One region of the Streptomyces winkii genome, then DNA from elsewhere that is predicted to be linked to it. Evidence: riboswitches for the same ligand, from Rfam matches in the RefSeq annotation. Region 1 holds a riboswitch; each other region holds the start of a gene.

Region 1 (7,408 bases):
GGCGGCGCCGACGGTGATCTCCGTGGCTCCCGCGTCGGGTCCGGCGGCCGGCGGCACGCCTGTGACGATCACCGGTACCGGGTTCACCGGGACGCTCCTGGTGACGTTCGACGGGGCGCCTGCCACAAGCCTGGTGGTGGTGAATGACACGACGATCACGGCGGTGACGCCCGCGGGTTCGGTCGGTCCGGCCGACGTGCTGGTCGTGACGCCGAGCGGGCTCGGTACAGGGACGGCGGCCTACGCCTACGTCTGATCCAGCCGGATGAGCCGGGCGACCGGCTTCATCCCCGACCGCTGCGAGGCTCCCGGCCGTTCGCCCCGGTGTACATCACCGCGGCGACGGCCGAGGAGCCTCGCTCCGTTCATGCAGGGCCGGGCCGGGTGTCATGCACCGTCCGTACCGGCGGCCTCGAACGTCAGCGACCGGATGCGGTTGTCGAAGCTGGAGGGGACGAGATCCGGCAGCCCGACCGCGCGCATGCCGACGGAGTCGGTGAGCAACAGCCGGAAGAGCGCCTTGAGTTCCTGGCGGGCGAGGTGCGCGCCGAGGCAGTAGTGGGGTCCCCCTCCGCCGTAACCGAGGTGGGGGTTGGGGTCCCGGGTGATGTCGAAGGTGCCCGCGTCGGGGAAGACGGCCTCGTCGCGGTTGGCGGAGGCGTAGTAGAGCGCCACCGTGTCGCCCTTGCGCAGCGTACGGCCGCCCATGACGTGGTCGGTACGCAGCGTGCGGCGGAACTGGATGATGGGCGTCGAGCAGCGCACGATCTCGTCCACCGCGGTGTCCGCGTACTTCTCGAAGTCGCTCTCCCACAGCTCCCGTTGCTCCGGGTTCTCGCTGAGCAGCGCGAGCCCGTGCGAGATCGCGTTCCGCGTGGTCTCCACCCCGGCGACCATCAACAGCGTGAAGAACGCGCCGAGTTGACGGTTGCCCAGGCACTGCCCGTCGACGTCGGCGGTCACGAGGGCCGAGATCAGATCGTCGGTGGGGTTACGGCGCCGCTCCCGCGCGAGCATGGCGATCATGACGTGCATACGTGCCAGCGCGCGGAGCCCCTTGCCGGGGATGCGGAACCTGGCGCCGGCTCCGCGACGTACGCCGATGTTCTCCGACGCGTCGTTGAGCTGCGCGAGGATGCGGGGCCGGTGGCGCTGCGGGATGCCCATCATGTTGCAGACCACCTCGAACGGCACCAGCGAGGCCACGGCCGTCACGAACTCGCGGGAGTCCTTGCGCAGCGCGTCGCCCACCACGGTGGCGGCGACCTCCTCGATGTCCTTCTCGGCGCCCGCGAGCAGCCGGGGGCTGAACGCACGCGAGATGATCTTCCGCAGCCTGGCGTGGTCCTTGCCGTCGAGATTGACCATGGACTCCCCGAAGAGGGCCTTGACCCAGCGCGCGGGATGCGGAGTGGTGACGCCCGGCGCGCTCCCGAACACCGCCGCGTTGCGGCTGGCTTCCTGCACGTGCTCGTGTCTGACGAGCGCGTAGAAGCCCGGCTGCTGCCGCTTGCGCAGAGCGTGCTGCGGATATGCGAAGTACGTGGGCGCCTCCCGCTCGCGCAGCATGGCGAAGACCTCGTGCCGCTGGGAGTGCGGCAGCTGCCAGAAGTGCGGGTCGGCGGGGTTCGCCTCCGGCGGCAGCTGGGCCGCGTCGGCGGTGGTCTCGGCCGGGGTCTCAGCGGGAGTGGAGGCGTCGGGTGCGGCCGCGGCTTCCGGGACTTCAGGGGCTTCCGTGGATGCGGGCGCGGTGCGGGGTGGCATGGTCATCTTCTCCAGTCGTTTCCAGTCGCGTTCGTGGAGGGGACCGCCCCGCGGGCCTGCGTACCGGCGGGGCGCCGAGTCTCCGGCAGCAGCTTGGAACCGGCGGGCCGCTCCACGGCCCGCGCCACACCGCCGCGACCCGGACGGCCCTGCGAGAGGGCGCCCGGCGGAGCCGGACAGGGTCCCGACTCCCGCTTCCGCGACGGCCCCCTCGGGCCCCGCTCGGCCTTCCTGAACCGCAGCGGCGCATGATCTGCCCCGCGTCCCGATCCTTTGCCGGTACGGCACACACCCCCGTACGCTGGAGAAGCAGTCGGTTCGGCCTGTCCGCCAGGCAGGCGCGTCGCAAGAGGGAATCCGGTGCGACTCCGGAACTGCCCCGCAGCGGTGAGTGGGAACGAACGCCGTCATACGCACTGGGCCCGAGCGGCCCGGGAAGCGACGGCCAGTAGGAGCCGGTCCGTGGATCACGGACACGGCGAGCCCGCGAGTCCGAAGACCTGCCACTGCCCGCACACGGATCGTGTGCGGCGATCTCGGTGACCTCGAGGGCGGGTCGGCGGTACAGGCGAGCAGCACGCGGTGGTGTGTGTGCCGCCGTCGCCTCTCCTCCTCCCCGTACCTCCGGGTCACCGCGGGACTCGCGAAGGAGAGTTGAGTGACACCGAATTCCGCAGCGGGCGCATCGAATGCGTCCTCGTCAGCCTCGTCACCCGCGTCACGTCAAGGGACGTCCGCGTCCGGCACGCCGAGGACGTGGCGCGCCACAGTCCACGGCTACCCGCGCCAGGGCCCGGGACGTGAGCTGAAGAAGGCCGTCGAGGGCTACTGGAAGGGCCGCGTCTCCGCCGAAGCCCTGCGGGAGACTGCGGCGGGGCTGCGCCGGGACAACTGGCGGCAGCTCGGAGACGCCGGGGTGCACGAAGTGCCCACGGGAGACTTCTCCCTCTACGACCACGTGCTGGACACCACCGTCATGGTGGGCGCCGTACCCGAGCGGCACCGGACTGCCCTCGAAGCGGACGCGCTCGACGGCTACTTCGCCATGGCGCGCGGCACGCAGGACGTCGCGCCGCTGGAGATGACGAAGTGGTTCGACACGAACTACCACTACCTCGTCCCGGAGTTGGGGCCCGGCACCGTCTTCACGGCGGACTCGGCCAAGCAGACCGGCGAGGTGTCGGAGGCCCTCGCCCAGGGCCACGAGGCCAGGCCCGTGCTCGTGGGGCCCGTCACGTATCTGCTGCTCGCCAAGCCCGCGCCCGGGGTCGCCGCGGACTTCGAACCGCTGACCCTGCTGGACCGGCTGCTTCCCGTCTACGCCGAGGTGCTGGCCGACCTGCGCGCGGCCGGTGCCGGCTGGGTGCAGCTGGACGAGCCCGCGCTGGTGGCGGACCGTACGTCCGCGGAGCTGAACGCCGCGGCGCGCGCCTGCCGGGAGCTCGGCGAACTCACGGACCGGCCCCGGCTGCTGGTCGCCTCCTACTTCGACCGGCTCGGCGACGCGCTCCCCGTACTGGCCAAGTCGCCCGTCGAGGGGCTGGCCATGGACTTCACGGGACCGGCCGCCGCCAACCTGGAGGATCTGGCGCGCGCGGGCGGGCTGCCCGGCAAGCGGCTGGTCGCGGGCGTGGTGGACGGACGGAACGTGTGGATCAACGATCTGAAGCGGTCGCTGTCCACGCTGGCCTCGCTGCTCGGCTTCGCCGACCGGGTCGACGTCGCACCGTCCTGCTCGCTGCTGCACGTACCGCTCGACGCCGCCGTCGAGCGCGACGTGGACCCGCAGGTCGCGCGCTGGCTGGCCTTCGCGCGGCAGAAGGCGGAGGAGGCCGTCGCCCTGGCGCAGGGGCTGAGCGAGGGCACCGACGCCATCGCGGCGCTGCTGCACGCCAACTCCGCGGCGCTGGCCTCCCGTTCGTCCGCCGCGCTGACCCGGGACCCCGCGGTACGGGCCCGCAGCGAGGCCGTCACCGACGCCGACGGCCGTCGTCCGCAGCCCTATCCGGAGCGCGCCGCCGCGCAGCGCACGCGGCTGAACCTGCCGCCGCTGTCCACCACCACCATCGGGTCCTTCCCCCAGACCGGCGAACTGCGCACCGCACGCGCCGACTTGAGGGCGGGCCGCCTCGACGCGGACGGCTACGACAGGCGCATCGCCGCGGAGATCCGCGACGTGCTCGCCTTCCAGGAGCGGGCCGGGCTGGACGTCCTGGTACACGGTGAGCCCGAACGCAACGACATGGTCCAGTACTTCGCGGAGCGCCTGAGCGGATACATCGCGACGCAGCACGGCTGGGTGCAGTCCTACGGCACCCGCTACGTCCGGCCGCCGATCCTCGCCGGCGACGTCTCACGTCCCGAGCCGATGACGGTGGAGTGGACGCGCTACGCCCAGTCGCAGACCGCACGCCCCGTCAAGGGCATGCTCACCGGGCCGGTCACCATGCTCGCGTGGTCGTTCGTACGGGACGATCAGCCGCAGGCCGAGACCGCGCGCCAGGTCGCCCTCGCGCTGCGCGACGAGGTCGCCGATCTGGAGGCCGCGGGCACGTCCGTCATCCAGGTCGACGAGCCCGCGCTGCGCGAGACGCTGCCGCTGCGGGCCGCTGGGCGCCCCGCCTACCTGGCGTGGGCGACGGAGTCCTTCCGGCTCGCGACGAGCGCCGTACGCGCGGACACGCAGATCCACACGCACATGTGCTACGCGGAGTTCGGTGACATCGTCTCCGCCATCGCGGATCTCGACGCCGACGTCATCAGCCTGGAGGCGGCCCGTTCCCATATGCAGGTCGCGGACGAACTCGCCACCGCCGGCTACCCGAACGAGGTCGGCCCCGGCGTCTACGACATCCACTCGCCGCGGGTGCCGGACACGGAGGAGATGGCGTCGCTGCTGCGCAAGGGCCTCGGCGCGATCCCGCCGGAGCGGCTGTGGGTCAACCCGGACTGCGGTCTGAAGACCCGCGGCTGGCCCGAGGTGCGCGAGGCGCTGGAGCACATGGCCGAGGCGGCCCGGACCGTACGTGCGGAGGTCGCGGCCGGCGGGTGAGGCGTGAGAGCGGGCTGTGCGGTACGGCACCCGTGCCGTACCGCACAGCCCGCCCCGTACCGGTGGACGGCGGACCGGAAGAGACCGAGGTGAACCGGCCCGTGCCGGAACCAAGTCCCGGTCCGCCCGGCTCAGTTCGCGGCGGTGGCCGCCGCGGCCGGCGCCTCCTTGTGACGGCGTGCGGCGAACCCCAGGGCACGCTCGGCGAGATGACCGAACGTCAGCCCGAAGGCCGCCCACAGCACCAGCTGAACGGCGAGCGCCGAGACCCGGAACCGCCACAGCAGCAGGGCGGGGAAGTGCTCGGGAAGCTCGCTGAGGGACGGCAGGAACGCATAGGCGAGCCCGACGGCGACGGCGAAGCCGAGCACGGCCGCCACCGTCGCGTACCAGTTGCCCAGGCGCGGTGCCAGGCGCTTGCCGAGGATCGTCGCCCCGACGGCCAGCAGCACGCTCAGCAGCACCATCAGGAAGTACAGAGCCGTGCGCTTGTCGAGGCTCGCCGGGTCGCCCACGGAAGGCGGGTTGGCCGGGTACTTCAGGAACGGCACCAGATACACGCACACGAACGCGGCGCCCGACAGCAGCACCGCCGTCGCGCGCGGGCCGAAGCGGCCCACGCGCCCCAGCGCGAAGCTGAAGGCCAGCGAGGCGATGCCGCCCAGAGCCACGCCGTAGACCAGGACTGCCGTGGCGAGGCCCGCGGTGGACTGCATGCCGCGGCTGACGATTTCCGCACCGTGCTCGTGCGAATGCGCGTGGGCCTCCTCGAAGGCGATGGCCGCGTCCACCTGGGGCTCGCCCAGGAACGAGGCCGTCACCAGGGCGAACAGGCCCGCGACGAGACCGGCGAGCATGCCGCGCACAAGGAGAGTCCTCACTGTGGCGGAGTTCATCGTGCTCCTCCCCGCTCAGTGGCAGGGGAAGCCGAGAAGGTGGCGTCCGTCGTGGACCCACTCGTGCACGCCCGTGCCGGAGATGAGGGACGTCGCCCCCTGCTCGGCGCCGACGAAGTACAGCAGGACGAGCATCAGCAGACCGAAGAAGACAGCCCACGGAAGGATCGCCTTGGCCGGCAGCGTCGTCGGAACGGCGGCGCCGGAGGCGGGAGTCGCGGAACTGGGCGGGGCGATGGACTGTGCCATGGCAAGACCTCCTGTTGGGAACTCGCGTCCCTGTCGGTGGAGCTCGTGACGGCACAGCGGGTCTGGCTCGCCCCCGCCCGTACGCTGCGCACGGCAGCGGACCGGAAGGGGCATACAGTGGCGCGACCGCGCCGGAATCTCACCGGCTTCCGCCCTGCCGTCGTCGATCGATACGAGCGGAAGGTACCCCGACACCACGTGTCCGGCCAAGGCCGCACATCCCGGGCAGCCGGCCCCGGTGCCGTCGACTCCCGTACGGAGAGCGGCCGTTCACGGGCGAGGAGAGGCAGATGACCACGCGAGTGACTTTGATCTCGCCCGCGCGCAGCGAGTCCTCAGAGGAGTTCCGCTTCGACGACGGGCGGCCGCTGAGCGACGCCGGAGTGCGGGAGACCGGGGCCGCGCGGACCGCCGCCGCCGCGCTGCTGTCCGCGGCCGGGTGCAACGCCGTCTCACCGTCTGCCCGTTGTGTGCAGACCGCCGAGGAGCTGGGCGTTCCCGGCGCGTCCGGACTCACCGACGAGCGGCTGGCCGGCTGTTCGGCGGGCCGCTGGCGCGGCAGGACGCTGGAGGAGGTGAGCGCCGCCGAACCGGACGCCGTCGCACAGTGGTTGGCGGACCCCGCGAGCGCGCCGCACGGCGGCGAGTCCGTCGTGCGGCTCTGCGCCAGGACAGGGGAGTGGCTGACGGAGCTCGCCCGGCTGCCCGGCCGCGTACTGGCGGTCGTGGAGCCCGACGTCGTGCGGGCCGCGGTGGTGTTCGCCCTGGGTGCGCCCGCCTCGGGGCTGTGGCGCGTGGACGTCGCACCGCTGACGGCGACGGAGTTCAGCGGCCGGTCCGGCCGCTGGAACCTCCGCGCGGGCACGGCCCTCGTCGTGCCCTGATCTCTTCCCGGCGCGTTCTAGGACGTGTCCGCGAAGTCCCTCCCCCAGACTCCGGTCTGGGAGGTGCCCCAGCACGCACCGGGTGCCGACAGCCCCGGCCTCCGGCCGGACGGCGCTACTTTGCGGACACGCCTAGCCCCTTCCCGCGGGCGGGTCCGCGAGGACGCCCTCCCGCAGCCCCGTCGCCTGCCCCACCTCGATGAGGTAGCCGTCGGGATCGCGTACGTAGCAGCGCAGTTCGACCTTGCGGTCGATGGGAGGGGTGAGGAACTCGGCGCCCTTGGCGCCCCATTCGCGGTAGCACTCCTGGATGTCGGCCACGCGGATGTTGAGGAAGCTCGATGTGGTGTCCGGGTCCTCGGGCGGCCGCAGCGTCACGTCGGGCTTGTCGGGGGTGGGCCCCCCGCCAGGGTTCATGATGATCCAGCCGTTGGCGAGCCTGACGATGCACGGGTTCTCCTCCAGCACCACCGTGCCGCCGAGGACGTCCGAGTAGAACGCGCGGGAGCGTGCCACGTCCCGCACGGTCAGGAAGTGGGTCAGGAGGATGCCCGTGTCGGGCG
Region 2 (7,408 bases), 380 kb from region 1:
CTCCGTCCGCTCCCCGCCCCGGCATCGGATCAGCGCTCCCGGCACGGCGTCAGATCAGCGGCGTCAGGAAGTGGCGCAGCCGCTCCTCGTATGCCTCGGGGTCGGCGTTCCACATCGCCGCGTGCGGGGCGCTGGGAATCGTGTGCAGCCGGACGAACTCGCCGCAGGCGGCGGCCAGTTCCCTCGACCGCTGCCACGAGGCGACGGTGTCGTCCGGCCCGTGCAGCAGCAGCGTCGGCACCTCCAGCGCCGCCGGGTCCACGACGTGCCGCAGCTTCTCCGGCTGTACGTGTGCGCGCCCCTGCGCCGCCCGCACGGCCAGGGGCAGCAGCGCACGCGGGGCGTTCCTGGAGGCCGCCAGCGCACGCACGGTGGCCCACCAGTCCAGTACGGGCGAATCGGCCACCACGCCCGCGATCCTTCCGGCGACGTCGCCGGCGGTGCCGGTGCGGCCGCCGCGGAGCTCCTCCGCCGCGCGGAGCGCCATGGAGGCGCCGGCCGACCAGCCGTGCAGGACGACCTGCGCCGCGCCGTTGCGCACCGCGTAGCCGATCGCCGCCTCGACGTCGCACCACTCGGTGCCGCCGAGGTGGCGCAGCCCGTCCGGCGGGGGCGGCGCCCCCGCGTCGCCGCGGTAGGCGAGGCCGAGCACCGGGAGCGAGAGCCCGGCGTAGAAGGGCAGCAGCGGGAGGGCCTGGGCGGGCGTGGCGCCCAGGCCGTGCAGGGTGACGACCCAGGTGTCCCGCTCCCCTGGCATGAACCACGCGGGCAGCGCCCCGAGTTCGCCCGGGACCTCGACGGCGGTACGGGCGGTGGCGCGGGTGCCGTGAGGTCCACGCGCGCCCTCGCCCCCGCCCTCGGCCCCGTCCTCCGGCCCCTCCACCGGCTCGGTCGCGTCGTCCCGCTCGTCCGCGCACACCTGCGGGGTGAACCACACCCTGGTGCCGGGCCGCAGCCCGCCCCGGACGGTCCGCTCCAGCCGCCGTACGACGGTGTCGGCGGGCGCCTTCGCGGGCTCGCCGTCCAGCACCGGGCCGACGACGGCATGGCAGTCGCGCCCCACGAGTCCGTACACGCCCGGAAGCTGCGCCGTGAGGGAGCGGGTGAGGGAGACATATCCGTCGCCGACGGCGTGCACGGTGAGCGGAGGCCCGCCGAACCCCGCCGGCAGCCGCCCCCGCCCCGCAGGTGATCCGGGGCGTGCGGGCCGCAGTGCCGCGTCGACGGCGTACCGTCCGGCGGCCACCGCCGCGGCACCGGCGACCGTCACTGAGGAGGCGGCCAGGGCCGCGGTGCGCAGACGCATCCCGTCAGTGTCCGTGACGCCTCGAGCGCCGGGCCAGTGGCCGGTGCCGCCCGGGTGAACCGCATCGCGGGCGGCGATCCGCGCGCCGGGGGCTCACTCCGGCGCGGGCCGCTGCCCGTATCCCTTCAACTTCTCCCCCACGCGGGCGAGTTCGTCGTCGGGGATGAGCGAGGGCGTACGGCCGGGCAGCGAGGAGGCCGCCAGCCAGACGTGGCACATCCACTCCAGCTGTGCCGTGCGGTCATACGCCTGGCCGAGGGCGTCGCCGTACGCGACCGTGCCGTGGTTCTGCAACAGACAGGCGCTGCGCCCGTCGAGGGCGGCGAGCATGTGCGCGGCGAGTTCGTCGCTGCCGTATGTGGCGTAGGGCGCGACGCGCACCGGGCCGCCGAGCTCCGCCGACATGTAGTGCACGGCGGGGAGTTCGGGCACGAGGGTGGAGACGGCGGTGGCGTGGACCGCGTGCGTGTGCACGACCGCACGGGCTCCGGTGTTCCGGTAGACCGCCAGATGCATGGGGAGTTCGCTGGTCGGGGAGAGGCTTCCCGCGATGCGCCGGCCGTCGAGGTCCACCGCGCACAGATCGCCGTCGCAAAGGCGGTCGTACGGGACGCCGCTGGGGGTCACCAGCACCGCGTCCCCCACCCGTACCGAGACGTTGCCCGAGGTGCCGACGACGAGCCCGTCGGCGGTGCTGCGGCGGGCGGTGTGCACCAACTCACGCCAGGCGACCAGCCATTCCGCGGATTCCGGGTCCCCGGCCGCAGTTTCCTCCACGTTTACCTCCACCTTCGTCGTCGGGGTGTGCGCACCCCCCTCCGAGCTGGATGAAGGCGGCGGAAGAGGGCGGAGAGAACGGTGGTGCGGGAGTGTGACCCCGCTCACAACAGACGCCGGGTAGTGACACTCGCAAGCCCGCCGCAGTTCATCTTCCGTTCACCCACCGTCCCTACGTTCAACGGGACATCAACCTTCGAGCTGATTGTGCCTGGGTGAATGGAACACATCACGCTTCTCATCGGGATCGTGATCGTCACGGCCTTGGTGTTCGACTTTACGAACGGCTTCCACGACACGGCCAACGCCATGGCCACAACCATCTCCACCGGGGCACTCAAGCCCAAGACAGCGGTGGCGATGTCGGCGGTCCTCAACCTCGTCGGGGCTTTCCTCTCGATCGAGGTCGCCAAGACCATCTCTTCGGGAATCATCGACGAAGGCTCCGGTATCCGGCCTGAAGTCATCTTCGCCGGACTGGTCGGAGCGATCATCTGGAATCTGCTGACCTGGCTCGCAGGGCTTCCCTCCAGCTCCTCGCACGCGCTGATGGGCGGTCTGCTCGGCGCAACCGTCGCCTCGGCGGGCATCGGTGCCGTCAACGGCGGCACCGTCGTGATGAAGGTGCTCATCCCCGCTCTCGCGGCGCCGCTCGTCGCGGGCGTCGCGGCGCTGGTCGCCACGCGGCTGACCTACCGGGCCGCGCGCAAGGCCGACGAGCAGCAGACCGCGAAGGGTTACCGCGCGGGGCAGATCACCTCCGCCGCTCTGGTCTCCCTCGCGCACGGCACGAACGACGCGCAGAAGACCATGGGCGTCATCACTCTCGCCCTGATCACCGGCGGCGTGATCGCGCCGCAGGCGGACCCGCCGACGTGGGTCATCGTCTCGGCCGGTCTGGCCATCGCCCTGGGTACGTATCTGGGCGGCTGGCGGATCATCCGCACCATGGGCAACGGCATCACCGACATCAAGCCCCCGCAGGGGTTCGCCGCGCAGACGTCCGCCGCGGTCACGATCCTCGCCTCGTCCCACATCGGGTTCTCCCTCTCCACCACGCACGTGTGCTCCGGGGCCGTCATGGGCTCCGGTGTCGGCCGCAAGGGCGGCATCGTGCGCTGGTCGACGGCGGGCCGCATGGTGGCGGGTTGGGGGCTGACGCTCCCGGCGGCGGCCCTCGTCTCCGCGGGCGCGGCGCTGCTCGCGCAGCAGGGCGACTGGGGCGTCAGCACCGTCGCGGCGCTCGCGCTGGCCGTGGGCGGCGGCATCTGGCTGCTCTCGCGCCGCCAGCCCGTCGACCACACCAACGTCAACGACGTGACGCTGCCCGGCACTTCGGGCTCCGAGCCCGCCGGTGTCGTCACCGCGGCGCTGCGTTCCGTCGCGCCGCCGCCCGCGGCGGCAGCGGCGCGCACCACGGCCGCCGGCAACGGCGGACCGGTGCCGGAGGCGGCGTCCGAGACGGTGTCCGAGACCACGCCGGAGACGGCATCGGAGCCGGCGTCCGAGCGACGGCGCCGGCAGGCGGCCTCTCCCCTCGGCTAGGCCGGTTCACGGGGTCCAAGGCCTCAGCAACCCAAGACCTCCCCAACTACTGAGCAGACAGGAAGCGAACGCTATGGACATCGACTGGGCAGCGCTCGGCGAGGTATTCGGCGTCAGCCTCGTGGCCACGGTCGCCCTGGTGGGCGTGTTCACGCTCGGCATCGTCGGCTCGTCAGCCGGCAAGGCGCAGGGTTCGGCGCCGGGTTCGCCGCGGGGCGGCGGCGCGACGGTGCTCGCGCGCACCGGCGCGTACACGTGCTTCGCGCTGTGCGCGGCGGCCGTCGCGTACGGCATCTACATCATCACGGCACCCTGAACGACGCGGCGCCGGCGGCCTGTTGACGGTCGCGCCGGAGAGCGGAAGGGGTACGGAGCGGCGCTCCGTACCCCTTTTCCCTGTGCCTGCGCCCCTCCCCGTGTGTCTGCTCACACTCTCCCGTCGCAGGTCAGCGGCGAGTTGACGCCCCTCCTGGTACGTGGTGGACTGCCGGAGTTGCCCAACGGCGGCAGGAGAGGAAGCCGGTGCGAATCCGGCGCGGTCCCGCCACTGTCACCGGGGAGCGCACCCCCAACCGAAGGTCACGGCCCATGCGTTCGAGGGCTGGAAGGCCGGGGGGCGCGGCGATCCGGGAGCCAGGAGACTCTCGCCGCCGGTACGTCGAACCAGGGCGAGGACCCTGAGTGAGGACTCCGTCATGCGTGGCTTGCCCGCCTCTCCCACAGCTGTGTCCGCTTCCGCCCTCGCGACCGCTCACGTCCCGGGCGACCGTCGCCTCCCGTACTCCCGCGGCCGGCGGCCACGGCCCGGCGCATCGCCCTCCCGAGGCACCACGACGGCTCGCTGACCGATGCGGGCCCAACGCGCCTACGTATCCGGCGCGGTCCTCGGTCACCTGGGCGATCTGCTGCTGGGCGACCCGCGTCGCGGGCATCCGGTGGCCGCCTTCGGCCGGGCCGCCGCCGCGGCCGAGCGCGCCCTATGGCGGGACGACCGCGGTGCGGGCGCGCTGCACACCGCGCTGTGCGTCGCGGGGTCCGTCACGCTCGTCACGGCGCTCTCGCGCGCGGCACGCGCCCTCGGCGGCGCCGCCGGCGCCACACTCTTCGACGCCGCGGTGACCTGGACGGTGCTGGGCGGCACGGGGCTGCGGCAGGAGGCGCTGGCCGTCGCCGCGGCCCTGGAGTCGGACGATGTCGAGGGCGCGCGGCGGCTGTTGCCGCATCTGTGCGGCCGCGACCCGCAGGCGCTGGACGCGGACGCGATCGCCCGGGCCGTCGTGGAGTCGGTGGCGGAGAACACCTCGGACGCGGTCGTCGGGGCACTGGTGTGGGGCGCGGTCGCCGGTGCGCAGGGCATGGCCGCGTTCCGCGCCGTCAACACCCTCGACGCGATGGTCGGTCACCGCTCCCCCCGCCATCTGCGCTTCGGCTGGGCCGCCGCCCGGCTGGACGACGCCGCGGGCTGGCCGGGCGCGCGCCTGACGGCGGTGCTCGCCGCGCTCGCCGGCCCGTCGCCGCGCGGTGCGCTGCGTGCCTGGCGCGCCGACTCCGCGCGCCATCCGAGCCCCAACGCGGGCCCCGTGGAAGCCGCGTTCGCGGGCGCGCTGGGCGTGCGGCTGGGCGGCACCCTCAGCTACGGCGGACGGACCGAGCACCGGCCGGTGCTCAACTCCCGTGGCCGCGCCGTGCGTACGGGCGACATCGCCGAAGCGGTGCGGCTCTCGCGGCGGGTGGGCGCGCTGGCGCTGCTGGCGACCTCGGCCGCGGGCGCACTCCGTGCGAGGCACCGTGCCGGAAGGGGGAGCACATGAGTCCGGACGGAACGCGCCGCGGCCACCACGCCGAGCCTGGTGGCCCGGCCCCGTCGGGCACCGGCGGCGGGCTGCTCGTGGCCGGCACGACCTCCGACGCGGGCAAGAGCGTGGTGACCGCCGGGATCTGCCGCTGGCTGGCACGCAAGGGCGTCCGGGTCGCGCCGTTCAAGGCGCAGAACATGTCGCTGAATTCGTACGTCACGCGGGACGGCGCCGAGATCGGCCGGGCGCAGGCCATGCAGGCCGCCGCCGCGCGCACCGAGCCGTCCGCGCTGATGAACCCTGTGCTGCTCAAGCCGGGCGGCGACAGCACCAGCCAAGTGGTGCTGCTGGGCAGGCCGGTCGGCGAGATGAGCGCCGATGGATACCACTCGGAGCGGCAGGAGCGGCTGCTGGGCACGGTCGCCGACTGCCTCGCGGAGCTGCGGCGCACGCACGACGCGGTGATCTGCGAGGGCGCGGGCAGCCCCGCCGAGATCAATCTGCGGCGCACCGACATCGTCAACATGGGGCTGGCCAGGGCCGCCCGGCTGCCCGTGATCGTCGTCGGCGACATCGACCGCGGCGGCGTCTTCGCCTCGTTCTTCGGTACGACGGCGCTGCTCGCGGAGCGCGACCAGGCCCTGCTCGCGGGCTACGTCGTCAACAAGTTCCGCGGGGACGTGACGCTGCTGGAGCCGGGTCTGGAGATGCTCCACGGCCTGACGGGGCGGCCCGTGCTGGGCGTTCTGCCCTTCCGGCACGGCCTGGGCATCGACGAGGAGGACGGGCTCCGCCTGTCCCTGCGCGACACCGTACGGGAGCAGGCGACGGCGTCCCCGTACGGAACGGACGTGCTGCGCATAGCGGTTGTGCCGCTGCCGCTGATGTCGAACTTCACCGACGTCGACGCCCTCGCCGCCGAGCCCGGCGTCGCCGTCCGCTTCACCGACCGTCCCGAGGAGCTCGCCGACGCCGATCTCGTGGTGCTGCCCGGCACCCGCGGCACGGTGCGGGCGCTGGCATGGCTGCGCGAGCGCGGACTCGCAAACGCGGTGCGCCGCCGCGCGGCCGAGGGCCGCCCCGTGCTGGGCGTCTGCGGCGGCTTCCAGATGCTGGGCGAGCGCATCGAGGACGAGGTCGAGTCGCGGGCGGGCTCCGTCGAGGGGCTGGGCCTGCTGCCGGTGCGGGTGGTCTTCGCACAGGGCAAGACCCTCGCACGTCCTTCCGGGCACGCCCTGGGCGAGCGCGCCGAGGGCTACGAGATCCACCACGGCGTCGCCGAAGTGCTGGGCGGCGAGGCCGTGTTCGGCGACGCGGACGGCAAGCCGCTGGACGGCTGCCGGTCCGGCGCCGTGTGGGGCACGCACTGGCACGGGTCGCTGGAGAGCGACGGCTTCCGGCGGGCCTTTCTGCGCCGGATCGCCGCGGACGCGGGCCGCGGCGGTTTCGTACCGGCGCCGGACACGGACTTCGCGGCGCTGCGCGAGGAGCAACTGGATCGCCTGGGCGATCTCATCGAAGAACACGCCGATACGGACGCCCTGTTGCGGCTGATCGAGTCGGGCCCGCCCGCCGGGCTGCCCTTCATCGCCCCGGGCGCGCCGGAGGCACAACACGCGGGAGCGTCCTGATGAGCACTGTTCTGCTGCTGTCCACCTCCGACACGGATCTGCTCGCGGCGCGCGCGTCCGGTGCCCCGTACCGGATCGCCAACCCCACGCGCGTCGACGCGGCGGAGGACCTGCCGGCTCTGCTGGACGGCGCGGACGTCGCGGTCGTACGGCTGCTCGGCGGCAAGCGGGCCTGGGAGGACGGGCTGGCCGCGCTGAGGGCGTCCGGGGTGCCGACCGTGCTGCTGGGCGGGGAGGCGGTGCCCGACGCGGAGCTGATGGCGGAGTCGAGCGTGCCGTCGGGGCTGGTCTCCGAGGCGCTGAGGTACCTCGTGGAGGGCGGCCCGGAGAACCTGACGCAGCTCGCGCGCTTC
Region 3 (7,408 bases), on a different contig from region 1:
TATGTGACCGCCGACGACCGCCTCGCCCACGCGCTCGACATCCCGGCCGGCGGTCGCGTGCTGCGCATCGAGCGGCTCCGCCTGGCCAGCGGCGAACCGATGGCCATAGAGACGACGCACCTCTCGCAGCGGCGCTTCCCGGCACTGCGGCGCAGCCTGGTGAAGTACACCTCGCTCTACACCGCGCTGGCCGAGGTGTACGGAATCCATCTCGCCGAGGCCGAGGAGACCATCGAGACCTCGCTGGCCACACCGCGCGAGGCCGGCCTGCTCGGCACGGACGTCGGCCTGCCCATGCTGATGCTCTCCCGGCACTCCCTGGACACCGACGGGGAGCCCGTGGAGTGGGTCCGCTCCGTCTACCGGGGCGACCGCTACAAGTTCGTCGCCAATCTTCAACGCCCGCGCCACGAACAGACCAGCTGATACGGCTCATACGGGACGAGAGGGCACGAACAGCCGCAGAGCAGGCCCGGCTTGTGCACGGACGGCGTCGCGCACCGCGTGCCCCACGAAACAAAAGGTGCTGTTCCGTTATCCGTGCAGGTAGTGACGGGGCACGAACCGCTCGTTTAGATTTCCTGCGCGTCTCGCAGGAGAAAACCGACGGACGGAGCCGAGGCATGGCAGCGCCACCCGAAACACCCGAGACCGAACCGCAGTCTCAGTCGCGAGGCCCCCTCATCACGCCGATACGAGTCGTCATCGGGCTGTGCCTGTTCATCCCTTTCATCGCACTCCTGTGGGTCGGTTCCTATTCGCGTACAGAACCCGCCCTGGCGGGAATGCCGTTCTTCTACTGGTACCAGATGGCCTGGGTGCTGATCTCGGCCGCGTTGACGGTGATCGCGTACAAGCTCGTCAAGCGTGACGAGGCCCGGCGGCGGAGCGCCCGCGGAGAGGACGGTGCCCGATGAACGGCGTGAACGGCGTCGCACTGGCCGTCTTCGTCTTCTTCTTCCTGCTCGTCACGGCGATGGGATTCCTCGCAGCGCGCTGGCGCAAGGCGGAGAACGCCGACAGCCTCGACGAATGGGGCCTGGGCGGGCGGAGCTTCGGCACCTGGGTCACCTGGTTCCTGCTCGGCGGCGACTTGTACACGGCGTACACGTTCGTGGCGGTGCCGGCGGCGATCTACGCGGCCGGTGCGTCCGGCTTCTTCGCCGTCCCGTACACGATCCTCGTGTATCCGCTCATCTTCACCTTCCTGCCGCGGCTGTGGTCCGTCTCGCACCGGCACGGCTACGTGACGACCTCGGACTTCGTTCGCGGCCGATTCGGTTCCAAGTCGCTGGCGCTGGCCGTCGCGGTGACCGGCATCCTCGCGACCATGCCGTACATCGCGCTTCAGCTCGTCGGCATCCAGTCGGTGCTGGACGTCATGGGCATCGGCGGGGGCGAGTCGACGCACTGGTTCGTCAAGGACCTGCCGCTGCTGATCGCGTTCGCGGTCCTGGCCGCGTACACCTACTCGTCCGGGCTGCGGGCTCCGGCGCTGATCGCGTTCGTCAAGGACACGCTGATCTACATCGTCATCGCGGTGGCGATCATCTACATCCCCATCAAACTGGGCGGATTCGACGACATCTTCGCCAAGGCCGGCGACGCGCTCTCGCAGACCAACCCGGCCACCGGGAAGCCCAAGGGCGAGGTCGTAACCAGCTCGCCCAACCAGTGGGCGTACGCCACGCTCGCGTTCGGTTCGGCGCTCGCGCTCTTCATGTATCCGCACTCGGTCACCGCGACGCTCTCCAGCCGCAGCCGCAACGTGATCCGGCGGAACACCACGATCCTGCCGCTGTACTCGCTGATGCTGGGCCTGCTCGCACTGCTGGGCTTCATGGCGATCGCTGCGGGGATCAAGGTGACGAACGGGCAGCTGGCCATCCCGCAGCTCTTCGAGAACATGTTCCCGGCCTGGTTCGCGGGCGTCGCGTTCGCGGCCATCGGCATCGGCGCGCTCGTACCGGCGGCGATCATGTCGATCGCGGCGGCCAACCTCTTCACCAGGAACATCTACAAGGACTTCCTCAGGCCCGACGCGACACCGGCGGAGGAGACCAAGGTCTCAAAGCTCGTCTCGCTGCTGGTGAAGGTCGGCGCTCTGATCTTCGTGCTCGGCATGGACAAGACCGTGGCGATCAACTTCCAGCTGCTGGGCGGCATCTGGATCCTTCAGACGTTCCCGGCCCTCGTCGGGGGCCTCTTCACGCGCTGGTTCCACCGGTGGGCGCTGCTGGGCGGCTGGGCCGTGGGCATGCTGTACGGCACGCTGACCGCGTACGGCGTCTCCTCGCCGGTGCAGAAGCACTTCGGCGGCCCCAACGACATCATCCCGGGCATCGGGGAGATGGGGTACATCGGCCTGACCGCCTTCGTGCTCAACACGGTCGTCGCGATCGCGCTCACGTTCGTGCTGCGGGCCGTGAAGGCGCCCGACGGCGTGGACGAGACGCGCGCGTCGGACTACACGGCGGACGCCGGAGACCCCGGCGTACAGGAGGAGTTGCCCTCTCCGACCGGCGCGAAGTGAGTGCCGCACCACCCAGCTGAACATCGCCCGCGCCCCGCTGACAGCCCGGTTGTCAGTGGGGCGCGGCATGCTCGTTCCATGGACATCACGATCAGACCGGCGCGGGACGAGGAGCTGGAGGCCGTCGGCGAGCTGACCGCACAGGCCTATCTCGCGGACGGGTTGCTGGACTTCGGCGAAGAGGACCCGTATCTGAAGGAGCTTCGCGCCGCGCGGCGCCGCGCGCAGCACACGGAGGTGCTGGTCGCCGTCGACACGGCCTCGGACTCGGTGCTCGGCACGGTCTCCTTCGTCGGCGACGGCGGGGAGTACGCGGACATCGCGGGCGAGGGCGAGGGCGAGTTCCGCATGCTCGCGGTGCGGCACGAGGGGCGCGGGCGGGGAGCCGGCGAGGCCCTGGTGCGCGCGTGCGTGGAGCGGGCCCGTGAGCGCGGCCTGAGACGGCTCCTGCTCTGTAGCCATGACGGGATGACGACGGCCCAACGGCTCTACGGACGCCTGGGCTTCGTCCGCGTCCCGGAGCGGGACTGGGAGCCGCTTCCCGGCCTCGCGCTCCACGCGTTCGCCCTCGAACTGTGAAATCGGACTCGCCCGGCACAAGATGTGGTGGCGACTGGCAGAACTCGCCACTAGATGTATGCTCGTGCTCGCTGTCGCGCAGGGGAATCCGGTGTGAATCCGGAACTGTCCCGCAACGGTATGCGATGTGCTGCTCTGTTCTGCCGCCCGGTCCTGCCGGGAGCCGCCGCGAGCCGCCGTCGCGAGTCCGAGTGCCTGCCGGCCGTGCCGAATGACGTCCGGGTCCCGAGGGTTGGGCCGGTGGACGCCGCAGGGTGTGCGTTTCGCCGTTTCGACGCGGCATGCCCTCGCGCGCCCGCCGCGTGCGCTCCCACGGTGAGCCGGTGACCTGATCCGAGCGAGGGAGAGCACATCCCGTGACCATCGCACCCGCAGCCGCACCCGCAGCCGCCGCCGCATCAGCAGCCGGCGCGTCCGCGCCTCCACGGGCCGCCGCCTCCGCGGCCTCGCCCGACGAGCACGGCGCGCTGCTGCGCACCCTCACCGAGCTGACCGACGGCCTTCCCGGCACCGAGGCCGAGCGGGTCGCGGCGGCGGTTCTCCGCGGACGCCGACAGGGCGCGGGCGAGGCCGAGTTGAGGGCGCTCGCGGCAGAGGAGGCCGCCGGGCTGATCGGCGAGGAGCCAGCGTACTCGCAGCTCGCGGCGCGCCTGCTCACGCTCTCCATCCGGGACGAGGCGGGCGCCGAGGGCGTGGTGTCCTTCTCCTCGTCCATCGCCACGGGGCACCGCGAGGGTCTGATCGCCGACGGCACGGCCGCGTTCGTACGGGCGCACGCGCAGCGGCTGGACGCCCTGGTGGAGGCCGCGGTCGCCGGCGGAGCGGACGACCGCTTCGGGTACTTCGGCCTCCGCACGGTCCACTCGCGCTATCTGCTGCGTCACCCCACGAGCCGCCGGGTGATCGAGACCCCGCAGCACTTCCTGCTCCGCGTCGCCTGCGGGCTCGCCGCGGACGAGTCCCCGGAGGCCGCCGGCGAGGTCGCGGAGATGTACGCGCTGACGAGCTCCCTCGCGTATCTCCCCTCCTCCCCCACGCTCTTCAACTCCGGTACGCGGCATGCCCAGATGTCGTCCTGCTATCTGCTGGACTCGCCGAAGGACGAGCTCGACTCGATCTACGAGCGCTACCAGCAGGTGGCGCGCCTTTCCAAGCACGCGGGAGGCATCGGCCTGCCCTACTCCCGCATCCGCGCCCGCGGTTCGCTGATCCGCGGGACGAACGGCCACTCCGGCGGCATCGTGCCGTTCCTGCGGACGCTGGACTCCTCCGTCGCCGCCGTGAACCAGGGCGGCAGGCGCAAGGGCGCCGCCTGCGTCTATCTGGAGACCTGGCACGCGGACATCGAGGAGTTCCTCGAACTGCGCGACAACACGGGCGAGGAGGCGCGGCGCACGCACAACCTCAACCTGGCGCACTGGATTCCGGACGAGTTCATGCGCCGCGTGGAGGCCGACGCCGAGTGGTCCCTGTTCTCGCCCGTCGACGTGCCGCAGCTCGCGGACCTGTGGGGCGAGGAGTTCGACTCCGCTTACCGCACGGCCGAGGCGGAAGGCCGCGCCGTCCGCAAGGTGCCCGCCCGCAGGCTGTACGCGCGCATGATGCGCACCCTCGCGCAGACGGGGAACGGCTGGATGACGTTCAAGGACACCTCCAACCGCACCGCGAACCAGACCGCTGAACCGGGGCGCATCGTCCACTCGTCGAATCTGTGCACGGAGATCCTGGAGGTCACGGACGACGGCGAGACGGCCGTGTGCAACCTGGGGTCCGTCAATCTCGCGGCCCATCTGGACGAGGCGGGCGGGATGGACTGGGAGCGCCTGGACGCCACCGTCCGTACGGCCGTGACGTTCCTCGACCGGGTCGTGGACGTCAACTTCTATCCGACGGAGCAGGCGGAGCGCTCCAACTCCCGCTGGCGGCCGGTCGGTCTGGGCGTGATGGGCCTCCAGGACGTCTTCTTCCGGATGCGGCTGCCCTTCGACTCGGCCGCGGCGCGCGAGCTGTCCACCCGAATCTCCGAGCGGATCATGCTGGCCGCGTACGAGACGAGCGCGCAGCTCGCGGAGCGGCACGGTCCGCTCCCGGCCTGGCAGGAGACCCGTACGGCGCGCGGCGTGCTGCACCCCGACCACTATCCGCGGGCCGAACCGGCCTGGCCGCAGCGCTGGTCGGCGCTGCGCGACCGCGTCTCCCGCACCGGGATGCGCAACTCGCTGCTGCTCGCCGTCGCGCCGACGGCCACCATCGCCGCGATCGCGGGGGTCTACGAGTGCATCGAGCCGCAGGTCTCCAACCTCTTCAAGCGGGAGACGCTCAGCGGCGAGTTCCTCCAGGTGAACGCCTATCTGGTCGCCGAGTTGAAGCGCCTCGGGCTGTGGGACGAGCGCACCCGCGAGGAGCTGCGCGAGTCGAGCGGCTCGGTGCAGGACCTCCAGCGCATCCCGGAGGAGGTGCGCGGGCTCTTCCGCACGGCGTGGGAGCTGCCGCAGCGCTCCCTGATCGACATGGCCGCCGCCCGCACCCCGTACCTCGACCAGAGCCAGTCGCTGAACCTGTTCATGGCGTCGCCGACGATCGGCAAGCTCAGCTCGATGTACGCGTACGCGTGGAAGAGCGGCATCAAGACCACGTACTACCTGCGTTCGCGCCCGGCGACGCGGATCGCGCGCGCGGCGGGCAGCGGGGACGGGGGCAGGGGCGGCGGCGCGGACGCGTCGGCCGGAGCCGCCGCCTCAGCCGCCCCCGGCGACGCTTCCGCCGTGCCCGGCGCCCGGCCCCGCCCGTCCGCACAGGACGAGGCGGCGGCCGCCTGCTCCCTGGAGAACCCCGAGTCCTGCGAGGCATGCCAGTAATGACCAGCGCCAAGAACACCGACAGCGGCCCCGCCGGAAACCTGCTCGACCCGGGCTTCGAGCTGACGCTGCGCCCGATGCGCTACCCCGGCTTCTACGACCGCTACCGCGACGCCATCAAGAACACCTGGACCGTGGAGGAGGTCGACCTCCACTCCGACGTCGCCGACCTCGCCAAGCTCACGCCCGGCGAACAGCACATGATCAGCCGTCTCGTCGCCTTCTTCGCGACGGGTGACTCGATCGTGGCGAACAATCTCGTGCTCTCCCTCTACAAGCACATCAACTCCCCCGAGGCGCGCCTGTATCTCTCCCGGCAGCTCTTCGAGGAGGCGGTGCACGTCCAGTTCTATCTGACGCTGCTGGACACGTATCTGCCCGATGTGGACGAACGGGCGGAGGCCTTCGCGGCCGTCGAGAACATCCCGTCCATCAGGGAGAAGGCGCAGTTCTGCTTCCGCTGGATGGCCGCGCTCGACGAGGGCGAGGGCGCCGAGAGGATCGACCGGCTGGAGAGCCGCTCGGACAGGCGCCGCTTCCTGCTCAACCTCATCTGCTTCGCCGCGTGCATCGAAGGGCTCTTCTTCTACGGCGCGTTCGCGTACGTCTACTGGTTCCGCTCCCGCGGGCTGCTGCACGGCCTGGCCACCGGGACCAACTGGGTCTTCCGTGACGAGTCGATGCACATGTCCTTCGCGTTCGACGTGGTGGACACCGTCCGCGAGGAGGAGCCGGAACTCTTCGACGCGGAACTGGAGAAGGAGGTGACGGAGATGCTGGAGGAGGCCGTGGAGGCGGAGCTCCAGTTCGCCCGCGACCTGTGCGGCGACGGCCTGCCGGGCATGAACACCGAATCGATGGAGCAGTATCTGCGGGCGGTCGCCGACCAGCGGCTCGTCCGGCTGGGCTTCCCGGCCCGCTACGGGGCCCGCAACCCGTTCTCGTTCATGGAGTTGCAGAACGTGCAGGAGCTGACCAACTTCTTCGAACGGCGCGCATCGGCCTACCAGGTCGCAGTCGAGGGCTCGGTCGCCTTTGACGACGAGTTCTGATCCGGCTCCGCCACCGCCGCGACCGCTCACGGAACGCGGAAGGGGGCCGCACTGCCGGTGCGGCCCCCTCGTTCTCTCCCCGCGTGCCGCGTCCCGCCTCAGCCCTTGCCGCCGTCGAGGCAGCCGCCGCAGTTGTGGAACGTGACGTCCCAGTGGTTGCCCTCGTCGAAGTAGATGTTCCCCGAGCCGGACTTCCACTTGTTTCCACCGATGGAAGTGAAGGTGTTCTTGACGTAGTTGGTCAGGCAGCTCGTCATGTGGAAGTCGAGCTTGTAGCCGTTCCAGTGGCTGTACGTGCCGCTCGCGTGCCCCGTCTCCGTTCCGCCCGTGACCGTCAGGTCGCACTTGCTGGCGCCCTTGAGCGTGACCGCGCCGTCGATCGTCTC

Evidence for each region. Region 1 has a riboswitch for cobalamin ahead of metE (5-methyltetrahydropteroyltriglutamate--homocysteine S-methyltransferase). Riboswitches for the same ligand answer to the same signal wherever they lie in the genome.
Region 2: linked by a shared signal. The riboswitch ahead of QQM67_RS08180 (cobalamin biosynthesis protein) and the one ahead of metE (5-methyltetrahydropteroyltriglutamate--homocysteine S-methyltransferase) in region 1 are both predicted to bind cobalamin.
Region 3: linked by a shared signal. The riboswitch ahead of QQM67_RS03410 (ribonucleoside-diphosphate reductase subunit alpha) and the one ahead of metE (5-methyltetrahydropteroyltriglutamate--homocysteine S-methyltransferase) in region 1 are both predicted to bind cobalamin.

The regions. Positions count from the first base shown of each region.
Region 1 is NZ_JASTTH010000002.1:511,345-518,752, forward strand. Features, by position in the region: gene QQM67_RS06535 (IPT/TIG domain-containing protein) at 1-256, shown strand, start outside; gene QQM67_RS06540 (cytochrome P450) at 388-1,770, opposite strand; cobalamin riboswitch at 2,061-2,286, shown strand; gene metE (5-methyltetrahydropteroyltriglutamate--homocysteine S-methyltransferase) at 2,423-4,816, shown strand; gene QQM67_RS06550 (CbtA family protein) at 4,948-5,712, opposite strand; gene QQM67_RS06555 (CbtB domain-containing protein) at 5,728-5,961, opposite strand; gene QQM67_RS06560 (histidine phosphatase family protein) at 6,252-6,845, shown strand; gene QQM67_RS06565 (VOC family protein) at 6,978-7,408, opposite strand, start outside.
Region 2 is NZ_JASTTH010000002.1:893,343-900,750, reverse strand. Features, by position in the region: gene QQM67_RS08200 (alpha/beta hydrolase) at 50-1,306, opposite strand; gene QQM67_RS08195 (class II aldolase/adducin family protein) at 1,400-2,083, opposite strand; gene QQM67_RS08190 (inorganic phosphate transporter) at 2,303-3,628, shown strand; gene QQM67_RS08185 (hypothetical protein) at 3,702-3,944, shown strand; cobalamin riboswitch at 4,102-4,292, shown strand; gene QQM67_RS08180 (cobalamin biosynthesis protein) at 4,477-5,439, shown strand; gene QQM67_RS08175 (cobyric acid synthase) at 5,436-7,055, shown strand; gene cobN (cobaltochelatase subunit CobN) at 7,055-7,408, shown strand, end outside.
Region 3 is NZ_JASTTH010000001.1:742,804-750,211, reverse strand. Features, by position in the region: gene QQM67_RS03430 (GntR family transcriptional regulator) at 1-426, shown strand, start outside; gene QQM67_RS03425 (DUF3311 domain-containing protein) at 624-917, shown strand; gene mctP (monocarboxylate uptake permease MctP) at 914-2,533, shown strand; gene QQM67_RS03415 (GNAT family N-acetyltransferase) at 2,612-3,112, shown strand; cobalamin riboswitch at 3,158-3,300, shown strand; gene QQM67_RS03410 (ribonucleoside-diphosphate reductase subunit alpha) at 3,469-5,970, shown strand; gene QQM67_RS03405 (ribonucleotide-diphosphate reductase subunit beta) at 5,970-7,022, shown strand; gene QQM67_RS03400 (hypothetical protein) at 7,121-7,408, opposite strand, start outside.